2 regions of the Bacillus sp. FDAARGOS_235 genome follow, and region 1 is predicted to be linked to the other one. Evidence: riboswitches for the same ligand, from Rfam matches in the RefSeq annotation. Region 1 holds a riboswitch; the other holds the start of a gene.

The links. A riboswitch is a leader RNA that binds a small molecule or an ion and turns the genes downstream of it on or off. The one in region 1 is predicted to bind thiamine pyrophosphate.
Region 2: another riboswitch for thiamine pyrophosphate. It lies ahead of tenA (thiaminase II); the one in region 1 lies ahead of thiC (phosphomethylpyrimidine synthase ThiC).

What each region holds. Positions count from the first base shown of each region.
Region 1 covers NZ_CP020437.2:3,209,321-3,219,196, reverse strand. The annotation lists gene A6J74_RS18440 (LysR family transcriptional regulator) at 1-168, shown strand, start outside; gene A6J74_RS18435 (hypothetical protein) at 278-1,363, opposite strand; gene A6J74_RS30055 (hypothetical protein) at 1,454-1,603, opposite strand; gene cydA (cytochrome ubiquinol oxidase subunit I) at 1,857-3,212, shown strand; gene A6J74_RS18425 (cytochrome d ubiquinol oxidase subunit II) at 3,205-4,230, shown strand; gene A6J74_RS30050 (hypothetical protein) at 4,279-4,419, opposite strand; gene A6J74_RS18420 (arsenic transporter) at 4,605-5,963, shown strand; gene thiC (phosphomethylpyrimidine synthase ThiC) at 6,067-7,827, opposite strand; TPP riboswitch at 7,941-8,056, opposite strand; gene lldP (L-lactate permease) at 8,128-9,786, opposite strand.
Region 2 covers NZ_CP020437.2:453,946-463,821, forward strand. The annotation lists gene A6J74_RS29945 (hypothetical protein) at 1-120, opposite strand, end outside; gene A6J74_RS04045 (C1 family peptidase) at 400-1,200, opposite strand; gene A6J74_RS04050 (hypothetical protein) at 1,694-1,915, shown strand; gene A6J74_RS04055 (hypothetical protein) at 1,996-2,295, shown strand; gene A6J74_RS04060 (exosporium leader peptide-containing protein) at 3,403-3,750, shown strand; gene A6J74_RS04065 (hypothetical protein) at 4,188-4,460, shown strand; gene A6J74_RS04070 (heterocycloanthracin/sonorensin family bacteriocin) at 4,616-4,939, opposite strand; gene tenA (thiaminase II) at 5,589-6,278, opposite strand; TPP riboswitch at 6,406-6,511, opposite strand; gene ddlB (D-alanine--D-alanine ligase) at 6,585-7,499, opposite strand; gene pdxR (MocR-like pyridoxine biosynthesis transcription factor PdxR) at 7,504-8,952, opposite strand; gene A6J74_RS04090 (homoserine dehydrogenase) at 9,180-9,876, opposite strand, start outside.

The sequences.
Region 1 (9,876 bases):
TTAACTTTATTAAAAAACTCTACTTTAGCATTAAATAAATTACGTATTATTGAACCGAATTGCGAGCGAACCATCGGCTTAAGTTGGTCGAAGAAACGCTATCTATCAAAAACTGCCCAGCAATTCCGTGAATTCGTGATTGACTACTTCTCCAATATTAGGTCATAAAATTATATCGATCATAACTTCAAATATATCGACGTTTCGCCAAGAAATATTGATTTATCAACAAATAACGACACAAATAGAAGGTGCCACCCCCATAGGGTGGCACCTTCTATTTCTTACTCTTCTCTAATTCCATTTCAGCTAAAAGTGGTAGTACATTATCAAAAATATGCGTATTATTATTTTCGCCTGTTACGTACCCACCGTAATATCTACTAAATACATTATCATTTCGGAATGTGGCCATATGTTCATACAATTCCGTCGCAAACTTTGTATCACCTGTTTGTAGTACGTACAAAATCGTTAATCCGTAAGCAGCTGGTGATTCATAATCCACAGTTTGTTTTCCCGTTTCTAAATTATAACGGCCGTATAACTTTCCGTCCTTCTGGAACTTCTTCTTTATGAATTCCAAATAAGCATCTGATGAAAGCCCCCCTAAACTACGATGATATGCAACGTATGATTGGTCAATAAGATTCACTTCTTTATCGTACGTAAATGTACCATCTTCCTTATACTCTTTCGGGAATACCCAGCCATGCCTTGGATAATTCGCTAGAAATTGAACCACTTCTTGATACTGCTCAGCAGAAACTTTTCCATACTTTTTCATGTACGAGAATGCATGCGGATTTATGTATGATGTTGTTGCAAAACCACTTTGCTTCCCTGCATCCGCGTCATAATAATCAACGTAATAATTATCTTTCTTATTGTAACGAAGTACAGCATCACTCAATTGATCTGCAAGGTTTTTATAACGATCTTCCTTATACATTTCATAAGCACGATATAATTGTTCTATAATACGAAGATCATCTATAAGTGCATTTGTAGCTGACTGCATTTCTCCCTTTTCAGAGACTTTCCATAAAACGATACGATCCTTATGTACAAAGTTATTTTGAACGACCTTTACTTGTTCATCAAATAACGCTTGATCATCTTTATCCAATGTATATTGTAGCCATAGCCCTGCCGATTCTGATAAAGCTTCACGGCCTTTCGCTTCCCCAGTACCTGCCTTTGTATCTTCTAAACGGTAGGTGGCAAGTGTCCCATTTTCATTCACCATATGTCTTAAAATAAAATGTTCCGTACGGTTTCCTTGTAAGGCTGACCAAAATACAATTCCACCTAAGGCGATTAAGAGAATAACTCCAATCCCTATATATAAACGTTTCCGCAATCTTTTCACCTCCCTAATAAGGCTAACCTTAATTTTACCAGAACATACGTAAATTAAAAAAGACAATCTATTAGATTGTCTCCCGCATTTCTACCCCTCACAAACCTCTTTAGAAGGTCTATATAGTGATTCCACAAGTCGGTCATATTCACGACGTGTAATTTCTTTATTATACAACTTCAATAATAAATCTCTATGCTCTTTTGAAAACGCCATCTTTTTAATGACTTCAGGATACATAAAACACCCTCTCCATTTCACATAAACTTCTCCAACCACAAAATGGAACTTATGTTCGTATAAAAGATTATAAAATATTCCTAGATAAAAAACAAACAAAATATTATTAAACGTTAATTTCTTTCTATTTATAATATTCAAACATCATATTACCATATTCACTTTTTAAATACATATATATTTTTGGCAGTTTATTGAATAAATCTTCCAATTCAATCAGAAAATAATGGCAAAAAAGAAGAGGAGTATATATATGGATACCGTAACATTAGCAAGAGCGTTTTTTGGTTCTTCATTAGCATTCCACATTATCTTTGCAACACTTGGAGTCGGGCTATCTTTGATGATTTTTATAAGTGAGATACTCTATCACTGGAAGAAAGATTCCGACTATGCCATTATGGCAAAAAGATGGACAAAGGCTTTTGCTATTCTTCTCGGTGTAGCAATTCCAACTGGAACAATTGTTGGTGTACAAATCTCACTTCTTTGGCCTGGTTTCGCCAAAATTGTTGGGCAAGTTATTTCTGTTCCCTTTCAAATTGAAATTTTCGCCTTCTTTTTAGAAGCTTTATTCATGTCTATTTATGTATATGCGGCTGATAAATTACCTCCATTCATGAGATTAATCTCACTCTTTTTCGTCATGATTGGTGCCACGGCATCCGCCGTGCTTATTACATCAGCAAATACATGGATGAATACACCCGCAGGCTTTTCCATGGGGCCAGATGGATCGGTTTTTAACGTTGATCCGTGGAAAGCTTTCTTTAATCCGAGCTTTGGCACAAGCGCATTCCACGTCGTTATTACAGCCTATGCGACTGGAGCAGCCGTCATTGCCTCTATCGCTGGATTTAAATTATTAAAGAAGAATGTAAGTGAGCGTGAAGTGGCTTATCATAAAAAGGGACTACTGTTAGGACTCGTCGTGACATTTATTACAGGTGCTACGATGTGGCTTTCGGGGCACGAATCAGCAATCGCCTTACATAAGCATTCACCTGAAAAACTTGCATCTGCTGAAGCTTTATTTGAAACGACATCACATGCTCCCTTATCAATTGGCGGGGTTGTGGATCCTAACACACTTGAACTAAACTATGCGCTGGAAATTCCGAACATGCTTAGCCTTTTAGTGGGACTAGACCCTAGCACCGTCGTAAAAGGTTTAAAGGAATTCCCACAAGAAACATGGCCACCATTTTACACACATACGCTGTTCAACTTAATGGTCGGCACCGCTGCCTTTACCTTTGCAGTTGCAGCAATCGCTCTCTTATATTGGTACTTCGTTTACCGAAAAAAAGGAACCGAGTTACCGAAATGGCTTCTTTTGGGAGCTGCCGCATGTGGACCAGTTATGATGCTCGGTATTGAATTCGGATGGATTTTCAGCTGTAGCGGTCGTCAGCCGTGGACAATTTATGGTATGCAGCGTACAGTCGATGCTTCTACACGCGCTGATTTCGTCGGTCCTTTATTTATTCTATTCATTATTTTATATATCGGACTCGGTATTTTAACAGTCTTTGTACTACGGACATTCTTTAAGAGACATCCGCTAAAGAATGATTTACATCACCAAGGAGGCGATTCTCGTGCATGAGGAAAGCATTGCAATCATCATCTTATGGGCTCTTATTTTCGTATACAGTATATTAGGGTCCATTGATTTTGGAGCGGGTTTTTGGGGCATGGTATATGCGAAACATCCAACACTTGCTGCCAAGCTTGCCAATCGATACTTATCACCAACTTGGGAAGTAACAAATACGTTTCTTGTCTTTGTCGTTGTCGCTTTCCTTGGTTTCTTTCCGAAAGCAGCCTTTACCCTTGCAACCGTTATGTTCGTACCAGTCATGCTAATTCTAGTACTCGTTGCAATTCGTAGTACATTTATGGTATTTGCTTACTCTCTGCCGAAGTACCAACATCTTCTTCGGATTATTTCAGGTATTACAGGGCTCTTAATTCCAGCCCTATTAATTACCGTTTTACCTGTTACAGAGGGTGCCTACATTACAATGGCTGAAGGAAAAGAAGTACTCCTTTACGGAAAACTTCTTTCTAGTCCTGTTATTTATTGTTATATGCTATTCGGACTAACTTCGGAACTGTTTCTATCTTCTCTCTTTCTCGCGGATTTTGCGAGAGAGCAAGGTTCAGAAGATGCATATAGAATTTATAGAAGAAATGCCATCATACTTGGTCCTGCAACGCTCGTTACGGCAATTATAGCTCTCGTTGTAATGGACCCACAAACACACTGGCTAATGCAAGGATTAATAAAGCAATTCCCATGGTTTACAGTCTCTATCATTTTATTTGTTATCGGCTATTCCTCCCTTTGGTGGACAAATAAGAAATATAGCACACTAGGGTTTCCTCGCATTGCAGTTTTAGCTGTCGTCGCTCAATATGCATTTGCAAGCTACGCTTACGGCGTCGCTCATTTACCGTATATCATTTACCCGGATGTAACTGTATTTACAAGCTTTACAACAGTCGAAACATTCTATGCGCTTCTTATCCTCTACGCAATCGGGATTGCAATTTTACTACCCGGATTCATTTTCTTCTGGAATTTATTCTTGAAGGATCGAACTTTTTTGAAGGAAAAATAACAAAGTGAAACTTTAATCAGTAAGGGTTTTGTTCATCCCCACTGATTATTAACCTTCACCAATCAGGCGTTTACGGGCAGCAGGACTTCCACCTAACTTCTTTGCTCCAGCCGAATTTTGAGGTAGGAGTCTTACTGCCCACAAATAGCGGAATAAATGAGGGGCATTCGTACATAGAATGCCCCTCATTTATTAGACTCCTCTCCTAATAGTTATTTCACTAGTATGTATACTTGTCCTATAGCTTGAAAAACACATATTCACTTTCTTCTATTATACGTCTAGTTCCTCTTATTCTTTTTCGAATATACTACCAATACAGACCTTGAGACAAGCTACATTGATTCAAGGAAAAATAGAAAGGTAGGTAAAATATGAGCATTGAGATATGGATTACTATTATTGTATTCTTCTTAACGATGATTGTTATCTTTTGGCGACCTCGTGGCTTAAATGAGGCATGGCCAGCAGCAATTGGCGCTGGTATTATCCTCATTACTGGACTTGTCTCAAGGCCAGATGTCATAGACATTATAAGTAAAATCGGAGGCGCTTCCATAACGATATTGGCGACCATCGTTATGGCAGTTATATTAGAAAGCTTCGGCTTCTTCCATTGGGCTGCAGCAAAACTCGCAAATTTAGCGAAAGGTTCTGGACGCCGCCTATACTGGTATATTCAATTACTATGCTTTCTTATGACTCTTTTATTTAATAATGACGGTAGTATTTTGATTACAACCCCAATTCTAATCCTTCTTCTGAAAAATCTTCAATTAAAGCCTCATCAACAAATTCCTTATTTATTAAGCGGTGCTTTAATCGCCACTGCTTCTAGTGCACCAATCGGTGTAAGTAATATCGTAAACTTAATCGCATTAAATATCGTTAATATGACTCTTTATATGCATACTGCTATGATGTTTGTACCTGCAACATTAGGATTATTGTTTATGTCATGGCTCATGTACACTGTTTTAAAGAAAAAATTACCAGAGAAATTACCGGTTTCTTCATATGATATTGAAGAAATTTTCTTCACGAAAAACTTCCATCCGTTAAAAGGAAACAATTCTGTTGATACGAAACAAAAACGTACAAAATTCATGTTAAAAGTATTAGGTTTTGTCTTCCTTATGCGCTGTCTTCTGTTCGTTGCATCCTTCTTATCTATCCCAATCGAAATCGTTGCAGTGCTAGGTTCCCTCGTTCTTCTTATCTGGAGATGGTACTACTTACGAACAAACCCTGTCGATATTTTAAAAAAGACACCGTGGCACATTTTAATCTTCGCCTTCTCTATGTACGTCATTATTTACGGGCTTCACAACGCAGGATTAACAGCCGCACTTGTGCAATGGCTCGAGCCACTTGTAAGTCAGCATTTACTCTATGCTAGCTTTGCAATGGGCGGACTTGTATCCATCCTCTCTAACGTCTTCAATAACCACCCTGCCCTTATGATTGGTACAATCACATTAACAGAAATGGGGCTAGATCCAGTCACATTAAAAACAATCTACCTCGCAAACATTATTGGTAGTGACATCGGTTCACTATTATTACCAATCGGTACACTAGCTTCCCTCATCTGGATGTATATTCTGAAACAAAACAAAATTAAAGTAAAATGGAAAGATTATTTAAGCGTATCTCTCATCGTTATTCCTCTCACAACAGTCGTCACATTATTCCTCTTATACTACTGGGTACACCTCTTCTTTGCCTTATAAAGAAAACAGAAGCCCCCTTTGCTACCGTCTTAGCAAAGGGGGCTTTTTCTATAATTAAGTTAGGTACTACAGTGTGATCAATCAAGTAAAGAGGTGTAACGTGTTATTGGTATAAATGACTACCAGTATCTTTAAATTCTTTCGCCTTCTCTTTCATTCCTTTTTCAATTGCTTCTGTCGTTTCTAAGTCATTTTCTTTCGCATATTCACGAATATCATGTGAAATTCTCATACTACAAAACTTCGGTCCACACATTGAACAAAAATGAGCTGTTTTCGCTCCTTCTGCTGGTAACGTTTCATCGTGATACTCCATCGCACGTTCAGGATCTAAAGACAAATTAAATTGATCGCGCCAACGAAATTCGAAACGTGCTTTTGAAAGTGCGTCATCACGCTGATGAGCCGTTTTATGCCCTTTCGCAAGATCAGCCGCATGTGCTGCAATTTTATACGTAATAACCCCTTCTCGAACATCATCTTTATTTGGTAAACCTAAATGTTCTTTCGGCGTTACATAACAAAGCATCGCCGTTCCAAGCCAGCCGATCATTGCTGCTCCAATTGCGGATGTAATATGGTCATATCCTGGTGCAATATCTGTCGTTAGCGGCCCAAGTGTATAAAATGGCGCGCCCTGACAAATATCAAGTTCTTTCTCCATATTTTCTTTAATTAAGTGCATCGGTACATGTCCAGGTCCTTCAATCATAACTTGCACATCATGTTTCCAAGCGATTTTCGTCAATTCACCAAGCGTTTCAAGCTCCGAGAACTGCGCTTCGTCATTTGCATCTGCAATCGAACCTGGACGTAATCCATCTCCAAGCGAGAATGAAACATCGTACTGCTTCATAATTTCACAAATCTCTTCAAAATGAGTATATAGGAAGTTTTCTTTATGATGGAATAAACACCACTGCGCCATAATCGAACCACCGCGTGAAACGATACCTGTCGTACGTTTTGCAGTAATTGGAATGTAACGAAGTAATACACCAGCGTGAATCGTAAAGTAATCAACGCCTTGCTCCGCTTGCTCAATTAACGTATCACGGTACACTTCCCACGTTAAATCTTCTGCAATTCCGTTTACTTTCTCAAGCGCTTGATAAATGGGCACAGTTCCAACCGGTACAGGAGCATTACGAATAATCCATTCGCGCGTCGTATGAATATTTTTACCTGTAGATAAATCCATAATCGTATCTGCACCCCAGCGCGTTGCCCATGTCATCTTCTCTACTTCTTCTGCAATAGAAGAAGATACAGCAGAGTTTCCGATATTTGCATTTACCTTCACATGAAAGTTACGTCCGATAATCATCGGTTCTGCTTCCGGATGGTTAATATTCGCTGGTAAAATCGCACGACCTTCTGCAATTTCCTTACGAACAAACTCAGGCTCCACTCCTTCACGAATCGCAACATACTCCATCTCAGACGTAATAATGCCATTACGCGCATAGTGCATTTGCGTAACATTTGCACCTTCCTTCGCTCTAAGCGGCTTACGATCCATTTGCGGGAAAACAGGTGTATGTTTCGAAGCCACTTTCACACCGTCATCCTCTGGTTTTACTTCACGCCCTTCGTATGCCTCTACATCCCCGCGCTCCATGACCCAAGAATGACGCGGCGTTGGAATCCCCTTTTCCAGCTCCACTTTATAGGCCGGATCCGTATAAGGACCACTCGTATCATACACACGGATGGGCGGATTTTGGACACCATTCGTATCGCTTTGTGCAATCTCACGCATCGGTACTTTCATACCTTCCCGTGGTCCATCTACATACACTTTCTTACTTCCTGGTAAACTCGATTTCAATTCAATTTGTTCAGCTGAAACAGATTGTTTCATAACCTTTGTTGCCCCCCTGTACGTGACAAGGACGAGATATGGCCAGCGTATGCCAAAACAAAAAGAGCCAGGTCCATAAAAAAATAAGGACCTGGCTCATAAAAGACATCATTATGTAAAGCCGCTAACTTCCCTACGCTGGTACGAGCCAGATCAGGTCCAAAGGGTTAAGAAGTTCACGCGCTTCTCTCTCAGCCTACGCATACGTTAGGCACCCCTAGTTTATCACTGATTTAATTTTCAATACTTTCTCATCATACACGATAATCTGAAAAATGAAAAGTTTATTTCTTTTATTGTTTATGGAATCATCCACGTTAAATAATATGCCTGTACATACGTCATAATACCAACGATAATAACGAAGAACAAACTATGCTTCACTGTAAAACGGAACAAATCCGACTCTTTTCCGGCAAGTCCAACTGCAGCACAAGCAATTGCAATCGATTGCGGAGAAATCATCTTACCTGTTACACCACCTGTTGTATTTGCCGCAACGAGAAGTACTTCAGATACGCCAACTTGCTGTGCCGTAATTGCTTGTAAATTCGAGAACAGTGCGTTCGCAGACGTATCGGATCCTGTTAAGAATACACCAATCCAACCTAGGAATGGTGAGAAGAAAGGGAATAGTCCGCCAGTTCCTGCTAGCGCTAGCGCTAATGTAGAAGATAGACCAGAATAGTTTGCGATAAATGCGAATCCTAATACGAATCCGATAGATAGAATTGGCATCTTAAGTTCGTTTAACGTTTCTTTAAATGTCGCTACTGCATCTTTTGCACTCATTTTCAAAATAAAGATAGAAATAATACAAGCAATTAAAATTGCCGTTCCAGTCGCTGATAAAACATCTAATTTCAAAATTGCTTCATAAGGCGTTGGTTTATTTACTATCGGCTCTGCTTTCATTACTAAATTGTGTAAGCCTGGAACTTCAAACTTAAATACAAGACTTTCTAAAGCGCCTCCTGGAGCAAATAAAGATTTAAAGAAGCTTTGGCTCCAAACAACTACCATAACCGTTAAAATAATGAACGGAGACCATGCTTTCACTACTTTTCCTATTGTGAGTTTTGGCATAGATGTCGTCGTTGTTGCCGCTACTTCACTATTTGCTTGTTTAGATTGATAGATTTCTTTCGGCTGCCAAACTTTTAAGAACAGCGCTAAACTCACTAAACTTACAAGTGCTGACGTAATATCCGGAAGCTCCGGCCCTAGAAACGTTGCTGTAATAAACTGTGTAATTGCAAATGAACTACCTGCTACAAGTAACGCAGGCCACGTTTGTTTTACCCCTTTAAACCCATCCATTAAAAATACGATGAAGAACGGAACAAATAATGATAGAAACGGTAACTGATGTCCAGCCATTTGTCCGATTTTATGTGGATCAATACCCGTTACTTGTCCAGCAACTGTAATCGGAATTCCCATCGCTCCAAATGCTACCGGTGCAGTATTTGCGATTAAACAAAGACCAGCCGCATATAAAGGATTTAATCCGAGACCTGCTAGAAGCGCTGCCGTGATTGCTACTGGTGCACCGAATCCCGCAGCCCCTTCTAAAAATGCTCCGAATGAAAAACCAATTAAAATAACGAGTAAACGGTGATCATTTGTAATAGATAATACAGATGCACGAATGACATCGAATTGACCTGTTTTTACGGAAATTTTATACAAAAATACCGACATAATGATAATCCAAGCAATTGGCCATAGTCCGTATAAAAAACCGTATCCGGTTGCTGCCATCGCCATCGTAAACGGCATTTTATAAGCGAATAACGCTACTAAAATTGTAAGTACAACTGTAATAAATCCTGCCACATACCCCTTCATGCGGAAAACTGCTAAAGCTAAGAAAAAAAAGATGATTGGAATAAGTGCGACTGCTGCCGAAATCCAAATGTTACCGAACGGATCATAAACTTGTGTCCATGTGTTCATTGTTCTCTCCCCCTAAAGAATCCCCTTTTAAATAGAATAACCTCATCAATAGACTATCAGGTCATCATACCTTTAAGTCTAAAAATAAAA
Region 2 (9,876 bases), 2.5 Mb from region 1:
CCCCATCAAATCCTCAATTTCATGAGTACTAAATTTCTCTTTTCGCTTTTTCTTGCCTTTCTTCTTTGCTGATTTTGATTGCTTTTTCCACTCACGTAGCTGATCCTTAAATACCTTCATTTCCCCATCTCCCTTTTCAAAATAAAAAGGACACCTATTCCTAAAACAGCTTTAATTGCTGCTTTAATGAATTGGTGTCCTCTAGTTTTCTAGCCGGACTATATTTGTTTTTCGTTCACTTAAAATACCAGCTTGTATAAAAATATTACTCATATCTTTTTCCGTTGTAGGTAACAAACCTGACTCCCTTTATTTCCACATCTTTTTCAAGCTCTTTTATACTACCCGTAACATGTATAACGTGTTTTATTGTTTCCATACTTCCACTTCTTTATCTAATTAACGACCTGTCCACATATCTTGTACAATTCCATTTTCAAATAATTCATATGGGAAATAACAATATCCTTTATCTCCCCACTCTTCTCCCCAGCTGTTTCGAATAATAACAGTTTTCTTATTATCATCATATCCAGCAGCACAAACAGCATGTCCTGCCTGTTGACCATCTTCAACAATTACATCATCTGTTCCTGATACCGGAACTATACCAGTCTTTTTAACTTCTTCTGACATAAAAGATTTTGGCACAGCAAATCCAAGTACAACAACTAATCCATGGGCAAGTGCAGCCTTTAATCCCGATAAATCTTGAATACGATGGTAGGTTCCAATTTTATAAAGCGTTGCATCTGATTCAGCCTTTGGTGATGGCTTATCTCTAAAATTCTCAGTATAAGGAAAATCCTCTTCAGGACATACCCCAATTTTTTTAAGAACATCCATACCATCACGAACATTCGCTCCGCTATCTTCCTGAATATGTCCTTCTATTTCTCGCTCATGATAATATAAAAACAAACGAGATAAGCAAGTAAATGGACGACCTGATTGTAATAATAGGTATTCTCTTAACCCTGAAACAATTGCATTCGCCGTACAAGAACCTATATTCCATTGGTTTACTATACCTGACATTTTAGGACGAAGATCGACTTGCGTTGGCAAATCCGCCTCATTACTAAACAAGTAACTCCGAAATATTTTGTCTCTTAAATCAACAGGGTCTTTTCTTACATTAAGGTACTTTACAATATCTTTGTTACTGGTAAAACTGAAATTTGATTCATTTGAGCTCATTGCAAAAATCCATCCTTTCTTTATATCTAGATGATTCATTTCTTTTCTATACTTAACTTAAAAATTAAAATTATACCTTTTTAATTTTAATTTCATTTGCATTCACTACATCCAAATTTTTAATTATTTATCTTTTTAATTATCAATTTCTATTTTCAATTTATCTCACAACCACTTGAACTCTATATTTTTTTTCTTCTTTATTTGTTTCGATTACTTTTTCTATTCACTTAATTGATCTCTTAACACATTCATTTCCCCATCTCCCTTTTCAAAATAAAAAGGACACCTATTCCTAAAACAGCTTTAATGGCTGGCTGCTTTAATGAATTGGTGTCCTCTAGTTTTCTAGCCGGACGATATTCATTTCAAAGGATTATTTTATAAAAATATTAACTAGCAAAATAATTAATATTACTAAGCTATTACTCCAATCGTTCTATTTAATTTATACATATATTAATAGTAATTTGAGAAAAGGAGGTGTTTTTATATGGCTGAGCATACAAAATGTGTTTGCGAACAATTAGAAAGATTACAGTTAGGTACAGAAGTAGATGTTTTCCTTACAGGAACAACACTAGAGGATCTTATTTTTACTAACTTTAATCCAGATAATTTTTGTGTAACATTTGTGGATAACACAACAGAACCTGGCTCTATAATTGTTTTGGACTGTCGTGATATTCAAGCGCTTAGAATTGAAGCTGAGTAGAGTAAAGATGGGGCTTTGAAAAAAGCCCTATTTCACACAGCATATTTCAATATAAATTATAAAATAGAGGAGCCGGAAAAATGTCAGTTTTCATCAACTATGCTATTACTCCCAAAGTATTCAATCCTAATCTAACATCTCTTCCAAATAACCGACGTTCTTTTATCCCAACCCAAAAAGAGAGTTCTAAAAATATTTGCTATCTTTTAGAAACATATTACTTAGGAAAAAAAATAAAACAGCTGTTAGTTAACGGCACAATATTAAAAGCTTCTATATTTGTAGGATTCCATAATAGATCCCGCCTTGCTACATTTATAGATGAAAACGGAGATATCACTGTAGTTAACTGCGAGCGTATTGATGCGATTCTACTCTAATTATGAATTTACATTTAAATAAATAATCATTATTTTCAAGATACGCGTTAGTTCTTACACATAATACCAATAACTGTTACCATAAAAAACTTGGTCCAAAGTGCACTTATATACAGTACCTTTTTTATTTGACCGAATAAGCCTCCAGATTCCGTCAATAATGTAGACAACCCATTAAGTTACTTTCTCCTTGTTCCCCCTTGGAGAACCGAACAGTTAGCTTTTGCTAGATGCTCTTTGTTAGTAAAAACGCACTCAATTGACTGGATACACATATAATATTTTGTGCTTCTCTCTTTATAAAATGAAGTTTTAATTTAGTTTTCTTTCCTGCATAATATTTTGGTATTTGTTTATACCATAGATGTAACTATTTGTTACAACATATATCTGTATCCAGTGAACTTCTAAAATTGTACAATAAAGCAATTAGCTACTTCAGCTAGCTGCTTTGTTGTGCAAAATAAAGGTTTTATTTCTCAACAACCATTATTGGAATTAAAACCCCACTAATGGTAATATGAAAATACCTTTCAGTCATAATTTTTAACATGTCAAGTGTTGTTCCCTTTTAAAAGGTCCTGTGTCAATCAGGGCCTTTTAAACTTGTTCCTTACTAAAATAGCGTTTTTATTAAAAACTTCTCACATTTAAACCGGACAAGTATATGTTATTCTATCGAGGCTTTCCATTCATAGCATTCTACCTTTCTTATTTGAGAGCACGCTTATATGTGTGCTCTTTTTATTTAAGATAAAATAAGGATTTTGTTTAAAAACCGCACATTTATTAAGAACATACATAAAATATCATGCGGTATTCTTTTTTAATATTAGTTTTGGTTAAAGAGCGCCTTAAAAGCGCTCTTTATATTTGTTAATAAATAACCATTTTTCTCAAACACACTCACGGTTTGTATAAGCCAATCATATATTTACATAGACAAGAAATAGCTTTTTATTATACATGCGCAATTTTTGTGCATGTTTTTTCTTTAATAAAATAACTATTTTGTTTAATTTTTAACATACAACCGCTTGTCCATGTCACTTTGCTCAACGCCTACATTTACTATCAGTAATATAAATTTTTTAGAGGTGAATTATATTGGACGAGTTTTTATCTTCTGCTGCATTAAACCAGAATTCGATTGGACCAACACTCCCACCTATGCAACCTTTTCAATTCCCTACTAGACCGACCGGTAACACCGGACCACCTGGCATTGTTTCAGTTACATTTAACCAAAGTCATATTCCTGCAACTAGCCCAACTAACCTCGTATTACCAGCTATTAGTGTAGGCGTTAATCAAATAGTAAAGTTAGAAGGAGTTTTCAGATCTGATTATGTTTCCCTAAGTCCCCTTACAGAATTTACTGTATCTTCAATTCTCGCTCTAAAAAGAGGCGTCTTTACTATTGCGGTTCAGATGGAGCTTCAAGAAGATATTTAATAACCAGTAAATGTTTCAACAAATTTAACACACAACGTTTCAATAGTCTGGATAGATACGCCTCCCCCTGGTACTTATGTATACAGGCTATCTCTGAATGCCACGGGAATTGGTACATCCACTAACACTATTAGTGAAAGAAACATAACTGCTACAGTAATAAACATTTAAAGTGTAATTCCCGGTCTATAAATCGTAATATGAAGTAAAACAAAAACAGCTTGTAGAAACAAAGCACCCTATTCCATGTTCTAAATTTTCAATACTAGAGCAGTGCATTTTATACAAACAGTTACGTAGTTTTGTTACGTTTCAAAATTAATCAATAGTAATAAAAATAGATTATTAAATTTGTTAATCCCAATAAATAGCTTTTAAAGTTGCGCTCACTTCCACCATTCATACTGATTTTCACATATTTCATATAAAGTATGAGAATGAGCAGAAAATCAGATATAACAGCAAAAGATCGTAAAGATGCGGGGAAAAAAGCATTAAAATCGGCAGTTGTTAAAGGTTGGATAAATGTAGGTAAATGGGGATTCTTTGGTGACATGGTTGCATTTATGGACAGATATTATACAGGCTATAAGAATTACAATCTTAAAAAGAAAAGAGAAAGAAGGGCTGATAGCAGCTCTTCTTTTTGGTTCTGGTGCAATAAATCTGCTTATAAAAGTCAAAGAGTGCGTCAAGAGTATAAAACATAAAAAGACATTCGATTTTTGATTTGAAATAAAGTCACAATGTTTATAAAAGGTTGGATAAATTATCTCTCTAAATTAAAAGATGCTACGTGTGTTTTGATTTATCTCTTTTATAAAATTGTATAACGCTTTACAAAGTAGATTCCTTTTCTCTCTTATCAATATTCATATGTTACAATAGTACCAGTAGTATCAGTGGTACCATTAAAACCATTAAAACAATTTGAACAACCGCCACAGCCGCCACAGCCGCCACAACCAAAACAACCGAAGCAACCAATACAACGGAATCCACCACAACGGAATCCACCACCACCACAACGACCTCCACAACCGCCACAACGACCGCAACCGCCACAGCGACGAGCAGCATCTTCAAAATAGTAGTATGGATATTGGTTTTGCTGGTCCCAATACACAATATTTCCAGACTGGTAATCATTAAGGCTTAACGCTTGTAGTTCTTGTTGAAACTTATTCATTTTCATGACCTCCGTTTATAAACTTTAACCTCATCGATGCTTTCCAATATTTCTGTTCGTTAAATCTAAGTAGAAATAACGCTATAAACTAAGTTCAATACGTACACCTATAAAGTATGACCTATCACTAGACGGTGCACCTTGTTCATATACCTATTTTTACTATGGGCTCATTTTTATAAATAGAAATTATAAAATGTGAATGCTTGCGTCATATCTTCATGCTTACTAAGTTCAATTCATTTCTCAATAACCATGATGCCGTATCCTACGTATTCCCGTATGCCGCTTAGATTTTTCTGTACTGTAAATGCCTCTCGTTATAACACTTCCATATACTTTCTGAGAGCACCTTCAGATATTCCTAACTTTTTTATATACTTCACTAGCCGAATAATCGATTTAGTCCGTCGTAGCGTCAAAACACCTACTAGTGACAGGACTCAATGACGGTTAAGAAATTCCTACAAAAAAAGCCCTGATTAGGGCTTTTCATTCTACTTTTTCAGCAAGCTCTCCATGAAATTGCTAATTGAAGAAAATTGAAAAAAGACGCACTTAGATTGATACGTCTTTTTTGCGATACCCCTTTTTTGAAATCATATAAAGAGGTATTATCCATACATATGTATAACAATACCTCTACTCTTTATCCAATTACATCTTTTACTTCTGTATCCACTGGCCATTTTTCTAATGTATAAGCCATTTCCCAAAATGAATATTCATATTGACTACTAATAATGAAATGCTGTTTCATACGCTTCCGATCAGACTCTGTCACTAGTTCAGCGATAGTATCTAATCGTGTAATTTGCTCTTCAACTAAAGTACGGAACCAATCAGATCCATAAGCAGAAATCCACTCTTTATAAATCGGCTCTTCTGGCTGACATTCTTTTAAACGTTCACCAATTTCATAATATAGCCAGTAGCAAGGTAAAATTGCTGCGATAATATCCCCTAAATGCCCTTCATACGCCGCACGGTACATATGTGAAGTATACGCATATGCAGTTGGGGCAGGGATAAAATGACCTTTTTCTTCTTCCGTAATTCCTAATTTCTTTGCGAAATTCTCATGTAATGATAATTCTGCCTCGTATGTATTTTGAGCATGGTGTGCCATGCGAGCTGTCGTTTCTAATTCAAGAGCCTTTGCAGCTCCTAAAGTTTGTACTCTAGCAAAATGACTTAAATAATATGAATCTTGAAGTACGTAATAACGAAAACTTGCCAAATCTAACGTACCTTCACCAAGTTTTTTTACAAAAGGATGATGAAAACTTGCCTCCCAAATAGAATCTACTTCTTTACGTAATGTTTGTGAAAAAGTCATTTAAATTCCTCCAATAATGTATAAAATATATGTATTTATCCACAGTTATTAAATCTGTAAAACAAAAAAAACTTTCTTTACAGGCGTAAAGAAAGTGAAATAGACAATATTAATGTATTCTTTAAATATAATCGTCTTCCCACTTCCCTACGCTGGTATTAACCAGATCAGGTACTAAGAGTCTCAAAATTATGTTTGATCTCAGCCTACAAAAGGCCCCCCTAGTGGATAAATATTTAGTTGTCGTATTGTAATTATCATAGCATACTTCGTGGAACTATCAAAAGTTTTAATTGTATAATTATCTTAAAAACCTTCTTCTTTCCTCACTCTTAATGAAGTTTCAATTATCATATCTAATAGTTTACTATAATTAATCCCCGCGGCATCTGCACTTTTTGGCAGTAAACTTGATTGGGTCATCCCTGGTAATGTATTAACCTCCATTACATATGGAATTCCGTCCTTCACCATCATATCAACCCTTGCATAAACACTACATTTTAATGCTTTATAACAAGCCAATGACGCTTTATTTACACGTTCCTTAATTTCAGTTGGAAGTTCAATAACTTCTTCAATTGTACTAACATCATCGTATTTTGCATTGTAGTCAAAAAACTCAGCTGCATGTCGAATTGAAACGATAGGTAAATGTTTACCATCAAAAATTGAACAAGTAATCTCGTCACCTTTTATATACTTCTCAATTACTACTTCAGAATCCCATTCGAATACAGTTTCCAGCATTGAGATCAATTCATTTTTATCATTGACGATCTTTACGCCAACACTCGAGCCGCCAGAGTTTGGTTTTACCACTAACGGAAATCCTAACTTATCTAAATCATCAAGCTTTAGATCCGCCATTTTTGTAAGTTCAATCCAATCTGGTGTTTCTACTCCTTCATAACGTAAAATCTTTTTCGAAATATTTTTATCCATACATATACCGCTAGATAACATATTGCTGCCACTATATGGAATACCTAAACTCTCAAGCGTCCCTTGAACCGTACCATCTTCTCCGTATTTTCCGTGTAATGCTAGCAATGCAAAATCAATGTCTTTCGCTTTTTCAATTAAATCCATTTTTTCATTTAACGTAATTGGAACGATTTCATACTTATTTTTATCTAAATGTGCAATCATTTCATTTCCAGTCATAATTGATACTTGTTTTTCAGAGGATACTCCTCCCATAATAACGCCAATTCTCATTTTCTCAACTCCAAGTTTCATTTTTTAAAGTTTCACCAATTATTTGAATCCCACTAACTATTTCTTTCTCCTTCAAACGTGAAAAACCTAAGCGGAATGTATTCGCTCCCCCTCCATCAGAATAAAAAACATCTCCAGGAGAAAACGTTACACCTTTCTCATAACACTTTTGTAAAAGTGTGCGAGCGTGAATTTTCTCTTCCAACTCTATAAACAAATGAAGTCCGCCATCTCCAGTCATCCTTTTAAACGGAATGTACTGATTGCAAGCCCCAACGGCTAACTCATATTTTTTCTTGTAAACAGATCTTGCCTTTTTTAAATATTTTTCAAAATATCCTTCATGTAAATATTGAAACAAAACAGCTTGATCTAACGTAGATGTGTGAATGGTTCTTGCTCTTTTAACACTTTCTAAATAATGAATCAGTTCTTTATCGGCAATAATCCACCCTACACGTAAACCAGGGAAAAGTACCTTCGAAAAGCTACTAATATAAATCACATTATTACCAGCCCCTGCAAAAGTTAATAGTGGCGATAAATGTGAACCTGAATAACGTAATTCTTCATTAAATCCGTCCTCTATAATAGGAACCTTATATTTCGAAAATAACCTCATCAATTCCGTTCTTTTCTCCGAACTTGTAACAATACCAGTTGGATTATGATAAGAAGGAATTAAATACGCAAAATCAAAATCCTTTTCACGTAAACTTTTTTCTACTTCAGTCGTATCAATACCATCATCATTCATATCTATCCCATGAACTTCAAGTCCATGTAAGCGAAAAAGTTTCAATGCAGCATGGTGAGTTGGATTCTCACAAATCACACGCCCTGATTTTTTCGCTAAGGAAGATAGTACAATATCTAATCCTTCTGTAAATCCATTTGTAATTAAAATATCTTTGTTCGAAATATCTACACCTTTTATTTCCATGTAATGAAGTAGATATTTCATTAACGGGCGGTAACCTTTTGCATATCCATAGTTCAATACGATATCCCCTTCAATGGACATACGAGTAAGAAAAGCTCTTTTGAAATTTTCAACATCAAATAGCTTTTCGTCCGGGGCTATACTATTAAAAACAACCATTCCTTTTTCCCAGCGGACTCCATGCTTCATTAAGTCTAATTCATCCGCTAATGTGGTAACTGTATTAAGTTTATTTTTCCAATCTATTTCAACAGACGAAGTGTTAGATATATCCACCTTCGCAACGAAATTCCCTTTTCCTTTTACTGCATAAATGAGTCCTTCTTGTTCTAAATCCGCATAAGCAGAGAGTACTGTATTTCTGCTCACTGATAATAATTCACTCAGTTCCCTTGTTGATGGGATCTTTTGATCACCGAGCAAATGCCCTTTCATAATCATCTTTTTAAAATAATCCTTTAATTGAATATAAACGGGACGATCTTTTACAACTTTAAAATCTTTAAACAATTTCTTACCCCCTGCAATTATTTTTGCATATTTATTTCATTCTCAAAAGGTCCACTACATATGTATTTTTTATTAACAGCGGTACGGTCTTATAAAGTGAAACTTTAATCCGTGGGAATTTTATTCATCCCCCACCGATTTTTAGCCCGAATCGGACATATATGGGCTAAAAGGCTCCCACCTAACTTTTTTTCTCCATCCGAATTTTGAAGGTGTGAGTTTTACTTCTATAAATCTCTACGATATAAGTTAATTACATCTTTTAAAGCAGCTGCTGCGGCTCCGCGTGGATTAGAAGCTCCACCAATTGTAGTAACTTGTCCCATTGTATCTGTAAAGAATGTTATTCCTTTTTCAGTTCCATTTACTTTTGCTAGTGGATGGTCTTTTTGTATTTCAAGCGGTTCTACATTAAGATTCACTTTACCATCCATATCCTTATATGCTGAAGCTATTAATTTAATATAATTGTTTTGTTCCTTAGCATGTCGAATTTGTTGTTTTGTAACATTTTCGATTCCTTTTATATGCATATCAGTAAGCATATTCTCAACACCCATCAAGCTGTTTGCCAAAAGTAATAATTTACACGCACTATCCGAACCACTTACATCTAATATTGGGTTCGTCTCAGCAATTCCTTTATTTTGCGCTTCTTTCAGTGCTTCTTCAAACGTAACATCTTCTTCATACATTTTTGTAAGAATATAATTAGTTGTCCCGTTTAATATTCCTTCTATTTTTTCAATATTGCATCCAGCCAAACTAAATTGTCCAATATCTAATGTCGGTAGTGCTGCAGCAGTTGCGCCACTATAGCGAATTCGTACATTCGCTTCTTTTGCTGCTGCCTTTATTTCTCTCCAGTTAGTAACGAGTGCACCTTTTGAAATTGCAACAATATCCATATGTTTCTCAATCGCT